Regions from separate parts of the Streptomyces sp. NPDC006655 genome, predicted to be linked through region 1. Evidence: riboswitches for the same ligand, from Rfam matches in the RefSeq annotation. Region 1 holds a riboswitch; the other holds the start of a gene.

Region 1 (3,200 bases):
GGCCGGCGCGGCCCCGCCCTTTTTCGCGCACGAAAGACACGCAGCCGGAATCAGCGGCACGCTTGAACAAGTGCGCGCCGCAATACGGGCGCGCTCGGCAGCGGCACCGGTAAACGTAAATAAGGGCACGCCTCGGAACGGGCACGCCTGGATAAAGGGCACAGCTGGATACGGGCACCGAAAAAACGGCCCCCGCGAATAGCACCTCTTTGTATACGGCGCCCGTGTTAATGCCGCACGCCCGACATGTTTACGGGATGTTGCGAAGTCCTCACAGGGTTCGCCCGTTCGGCGGCGCCGGGAAACCGGAGCCGGTGGAAGGCCGTGGAGCGCTCGGTGTGCAGCGCCGTCACCGCCCGGGCGCGCTCCCCGTCCCCGCGCGCCACCGCGTCCACGATCGCGCCGTGCTCCGCCCAGGACTCCACCGGGCTGACGGGCGCCTCCACCGTGTACATCCAGGCGATCTTGTGCCGCAACTGGGTGAGCGTCGCCGTCAGGGCGTGGCTGGCGGAGGCCTGGGCGAGCGTCTCGTGGAACCAGCCGCCCAGCGAGCGCAGGTCGTCGCTGTTGCCGGTCCTGGCCCGCTCCTGCCCCAGCCTGACCAGCCCGCGCAGCACCTTCAGGTGGGCCTCGGTGCGGCGCTGGGCGGCCCGCAGGGCGCCGAGCGGCTCCAGGAGCAGGCGCATCTCCAGCAGGTCGGCGGCCTCCTGCTCGGTCGGTTCGGCCACGCAAGCGCCCGCGTGCCGGCGGGTCACGACGAAGCCCTCGGCCTCCAGGGTGCGCAGCGCCTCGCGGACCGGGACGCGCGAGACGCCGTAGCGGCGGGCCAGGAGTTCCTCGGTGAGCCGGCTGCCGCGCTCGTGGACACCCGCGACGATGTCGTCCCGGATCGCCGTGCATACCGAGTGCGCCGGAATGCGCATGTCCGACCTCCGCCTTAATCCCCGTGAAACGCCGCCGAGTGACGCCGGTTCCGTGACTCTATTGCAATGCGCGGGAATTTCCGACGGGGGGCCGGAATCCATGAGTATTTTTTGGACAGCGGGGGCGCGAAAACGGCGAAAGCCCCGGCCGGCTGCCGGGGCTTCGCAGGATGTCACCGAAAAGGACGGACGTCAGACGTTCACACCGTGCTTGCGGAGGTAGGCGACCGGGTCGACGTCGGAGCCGTACTCCGCGGTCGTACGGGCCTCGAAGTGGAGGTGGGGGCCGGTGGTGTTGCCGGTGGACCCGGAGAGGCCGATCTGCTGGCCCGGGGTCACCTGCTGCCCCACCGAGACACCGATGGACGACAGGTGGCCGTACTGGGTGTACATGCCGTCGGCCATCTTGATGACGATCTGGTTGCCGTACGCCCCGCCCCAGCCGGTGGAGACGACCGTGCCGGTGCCCACCGCGTGCACGACCGTGCCGGCGGCGGCGTGGAAGTCGATGCCGGTGTGGGAGCCGGAGGACCACAGGGAGCCGCCGGTCTTGTAGCCGGTGGAGACGTACGAGTCGCTGATCGGCGCGACGAAGGCGTTGAGGCGCTTGCGCTCGGCCTCCCGCGCGGCCCGTGCCTTGGCCTCGCGCTCCTTCTCGGCCCGCGCCGCGGCCTTCTCGCGCGCGGCCTGTTCGGCCGCCTTGCGCTCGGCCACCGCCTGCTGCGCGGCAGCCTGGGCGTCGACGTGCTCGGCGACCGAGTCGCTGACCGTGATGACCGGGGTGAGACCGGTCTGCTCGACGCTGTTCTCGGCGGCGAGCGCCGGGGCGGCGGAGACGGTGCCGATGACGCCGGTGGTGGTGAGGGCCGCGATGCCGGCGGCCTGCGCGGTGGTGCGCTTCACCCGGCCGGGACGACGGTGCTTCCCGGAGGCGCACATGAACGCCATGTAGAGGCTGGTCCTTTCCTTCCCTCTCGCCTACCGGGTTAGCTGACGGGTTCGGAGCAGGAAGGTCTCCTACGGACCCCCTCGCGACACGCGCGGGCGCCCGATTCACCCCAGGGACTGCGTGGGTCCCCGGCTCCCCTGGCTCGCGCCGTACGGGGACTCGGCGATGGCTGTCCGGTGCCGCGGGTGCGGCGCGGTGCCTGACGGACAGCCCGAAGGAACCTACGGCGGCGTTCTTTCAAGACTCAAACCGATCGCGGCTTTTGTAGCGCATCCCACAGGGCAGACAGGCAACCTCCGCCCCAATTCGGACATACGAGAGCCCTGGTGGCCGACGGCCGCCAGGGCTCCGCACGCGTGCGTGGAGCTACTCCGCCGCGACGACGGTCACTTCGCCGATGCCGAGGGCCTCGACGGGTTCCCTGATCTGCGCCGCGTCGCCGACGAGGACCGTCACCAGGCGGTCCACCGGGAAGGCGTTCACGACCGCCGCGGTGGCCTCCACGGTGCCGGTGGCGGCCAGTTGCCGGTAGAGCGTGGCCTGGAAGTCGTCGGGCAGGTGCTGCTCGACCTGGTCGGCGAGGGTGCCTGCGACGGCCGCCGCCGTCTCGTACTTGAGCGGCGCCACACCGACGAGGTTCTGCACGGCGACGTCGCGCTCGGCGTCGGTGAGGCCCTCGGCGGCGAGGGTGCGCAGCACCGTCCACAGGTCGTCGAGGGCGGGCCCGGTGTTCGGGGTGTCCACGGAACCGCTGATGGCCAGCAGGGAGGCACCGGTGCCGTCGGGGGCGGAGCGCAGCACCTGCCCGAAGGAGCGGACGCCGTACGTGTAGCCCTTCTCCTCGCGCAGCACGCGGTCCAGGCGCGAGGTGAGGGTGCCGCCCAGGCAGTAGGTGCCGAGCACCTGGGCGGGCCAGACCCGGTCGTGCCGGTCCGGGCCGACGCGGCCGATGAGCAGCTGGGTCTGGACGGCACCGGGGCGGTCCACGACGACGACCCGTCCGGTGTCGTCGGCGGTCACCGGCGGCACCGGCCGGGGCTCGGCGGTGGAGCCGGTCCAGGCGCCCAGGGTGTCGCCGAGCAGCGCGTCCAGGTCGATGCCGGTCAGGTCGCCGACGACGACCGCGGTGGCGGTGACGGGGCGTACGTGGCGGTCGTAGAACGCTCGTACGGCGGCGGCGTCGATCTTCTCGACGGTGTCCTCGGTGCCCTGGCGCGGGCGGGACATCCGCGCGGTCGCCGGAAACAGCTCCTTGTAGAGCTGCTTGGCGGCCCGGCGGCTGGGGTTGGCCAGCTCGTGCGGGATCTCGTCGAGACGGTTGCGGACCA
Region 2 (3,200 bases), on a different contig from region 1:
GCGCCTCCTCGGCGTACCGGACGGCGTCCCGGCGCGCCTCCTCCAGTGCCGGGTTCACCCGCAGCGCGGCGAGCGCCTGCGCGTGCCGGGCGTCGTCCGTGAGGTCGGAGTCCAGCAGCTCGCACAGCGCGATGTCCTCGGCCAGCCCCAGCCGGGCCGCCCGCTCCCGCAGCCGCAGCACGGGGAGGGTGGGAACACCCTCGCGGAGGTCCGTGCCCGGGGTCTTGCCGGACTCGTGCGAGTCGGAGGCGATGTCGAGGACGTCGTCGGCGAGCTGGAAGGCGACTCCGAGTCGTTCGCCGTACTGGGTGAGGACGTCCACGACCGTCTCGTCGGCGCCGGACATCATCGCGCCGAAACGGCAGGAGACCGCCACCAGCGAGCCCGTCTTGCCGCCGAGGACGTCGAGGTAGTGGTCGACCGGGTCGCGCCCGTCGGAAGGCCCCGCCGTCTCCAGGATCTGGCCGGTCACCAGCCGCTCGAACGCGAGGGCCTGGACGCGGACCGCCTCGGGCCCGAGGTCGGCGAGGATCTGCGAGGCGCGCGCGAACAGGAAGTCGCCGGTGAGGACGGCGACGGAGTTGCCCCAGCGGGTGTTGGCGCTGTCCACACCGCGCCGCACGGAGGCCTCGTCCATGACGTCGTCGTGGTACAGGGTGGCGAGGTGGGTCAGCTCGACACCGACGGCCGACGGCACGACACCCGGTGCGTAGGGGTCGCCGAACTGCGCGGCGAGCATCACCAGCAGCGGCCGGAACCGCTTGCCGCCGGCCCGTACGAGGTGCTGCGCGGCCTCCGTGATGAAGGGGACCTCGCTCTTGGTGGCCTCTAGCAGGCCTTCCTCGACAGCCGCCAATCCAGCCTGGACATCGGCTTCCAGAGCCTGGTCCCGCACGTTCAGCCCGAACGGCCCGACGACGGTCACGAGGGTCTCCTGTCTGCTGGTGTCCACTGGCGATTACACGGTTTGTCGATAGGTCGCTGCCATCACTCAAGTCAGCGTATCCGGTCAGGTTTCGATCACCGATGGCGCCCACGGTTACACCCCGGGCGCCATCGGATCACGACCGGTATGTTTTTGATCATATGATATGACGTGACATCTACCGACTTGGAAGGATCAGCAGCCTCTTGTACCGAAACGGGGCATACGCCACTCCCTGAACCATCACCCGGCCGATGTCACCCACCTGGACGCACCCTCTCCTGGTGACCAGGAGCACCCACGTCACCGCTCGGCAATTCGTGGCGCCCCGCGCGGCCTTGGCCCGGCCGGCCGTCAATCCGCGGAGCAAAAAAGACTAATGGTGCCCTAATGGCCTATTAGCACCCCAGAGCCCTAATTCCGCTCAGTAAGACAATTGGGACAATCTCTGAAATCCAGAGCGACACGGGCGCACTCAGCTAATCCCTCATGCCCCTTTTGCCGTGATTGCGGTTTCGTGAAGTAGGTCACTCGCGCACCTATGCCCCTCATGCCGCCAGTCACTCTCCCCCGCCTTTCCCTGTGCGCCAGTTGAGGCTTGGCGACCGCAAAGGATCAAGTGCCTCATACGCCTCAGATCAAGGTCAATCGGTTTGTTGTGTGAATCCACCCCTTGTTCCGGACATGTGCTCTCGCATACGTTCCCGCTCGCCGGGCGGACGCCGAATCCTGCCGCCGCCCGTCCTAACCCATCGACGAGTTCATTCGCACGGCAGGAGCGGGGGACCCAGGTAAGTCGCCGGACCGGGCGGCGCCGTCATCGACGGACGCCGTCCCGGACCGGCTAGGGGTGAAGTCGCAACGCCTTCGGGTGACGCGACCGGGCACTCCCCGAGCCCGAACCCGACAGCTCACCTCGCAGGCGACGGAGAGGAACTTCGCCATGCCTGCTGCCGCCCAGCCCCGCCGCTCCCGCATCGCCCGCACGCTCGCCGTCGTCGGTACCGGCGCCGCCGTACTCGCCCTTTCGCTCATCGGCGCGGCCGACGCCTCCGCCGCCACCCCCGCCACCGCCATCACGGCCTCGACGACGCCCGCCGGGTACCCGAACAACCTCGACGGCTGGATCCGCGAGTCGCTCGCGATCATGGCCCAGAAGGGCATCCCGGGCTCGTACAACGGCATCTACCGCAACGTGATCCGCGAGTCGTCCGGCAACCCGCGGGCCATCAACCTCTGGGACTCCAACGCGGCCGCCGGCATCCCGTCCAAGGGCCTGCTCCAGGTGATCGACCCGACGTTCAACGCCTACCACGTGGCGGGCACGTCCTTCGACATCTACGACCCGGTCGCCAACATCACCGCCGCCTGCAACTACGCCGCCGCGCGGTACGGCTCGATCGACAACGTCCACGGCGCGTACTGACCGGCGCGCCCCGCATCAGACGAAGAGCCTCTCGAGGACGACGGCGATGCCGTCGTCCTCGTTGGACGTGGTGATCTCGTCGGCCCTGGCCTGAAGCTCGGGGTGAGCGTTGGCCATGGCCACTCCGTAGGCCGCCCAGTCGAACATCGGAACGTCGTTGGGCATGTCACCGAAGGCGATGGCCCGTTCGGGGCACAGCCCCAGGTGGTCGGCGGCCAGCGCCAGCCCGGTCGCCTTGGTCACCCCGCACGGCTGGAGCTCCACCGTCCCCGGCCCCGACATGGTGACCGTCGCCAGTGAACCCACCACCGCGCGGGCGGTCGCCGCCAGTTCGTCGTCGGACAGGGTGTGGTGGCGCAGCAACACCTTGCTGATGGGCGCGCACCACAGGTCGTCACGCCGGTCCACGCGCAGCGCGGGCAGCGTGGGGTGGGGCATCAGGTAGCCCGGTTCGATGAGCGTGAGCCCGTCCACGCCGTCCTGGTCGACCGCCGCGTACACCTGGCCGACCTCGGCCTCGATCTTGCCGAGCGCGGTCTCCGCCAGTTCCCGGTCCAGGGTGACCGACCACAGCAGACGGTGCGTGCCGGCGTCGTACACCTGTGCGCCCTGGCCGCAGACCGCGAGCCCCGTGCAGCCGAGGTCGTCGAGGAGCGGGCGCACTCTCGGCGCGGGGCGGCCGGTCACCACCAGGTGCGTGGCGCCGGCCCGGCCGGCCCGCGCCAGGGCGGCGAGCGACCGGTCCGACAGGGTGTCGTCGGCACGCAGCAGCGTGCCGTCCAGGTCGGTGGCGATCAGAGAGTACGGGGAAGGTGCGACCATGATCAGAGAATACGGACAGCACGCCCC

What was found. A riboswitch is a leader RNA that binds a small molecule or an ion and turns the genes downstream of it on or off. The one in region 1 is predicted to bind cyclic di-AMP.
Positions count from the first base shown of each region.
Region 2: another riboswitch for cyclic di-AMP. It lies ahead of AB0958_RS11805 (transglycosylase SLT domain-containing protein); the one in region 1 lies ahead of AB0958_RS17715 (M23 family metallopeptidase).

Region 1 is NZ_JBEYJU010000027.1:4,637-7,836, reverse strand. Features, by position in the region: gene AB0958_RS17720 (GntR family transcriptional regulator) at 228-923, opposite strand; gene AB0958_RS17715 (M23 family metallopeptidase) at 1,116-1,871, opposite strand; cyclic di-AMP (ydaO/yuaA leader) riboswitch at 1,884-2,047, opposite strand; gene AB0958_RS17710 (pitrilysin family protein) at 2,239-3,200, opposite strand, start outside.
Region 2 is NZ_JBEYJU010000015.1:60,896-64,095, reverse strand. Features, by position in the region: gene AB0958_RS11810 (polyprenyl synthetase family protein) at 1-925, opposite strand, end outside; cyclic di-AMP (ydaO/yuaA leader) riboswitch at 1,669-1,865, shown strand; gene AB0958_RS11805 (transglycosylase SLT domain-containing protein) at 1,869-2,351, shown strand; gene AB0958_RS11800 (HAD family hydrolase) at 2,367-3,173, opposite strand.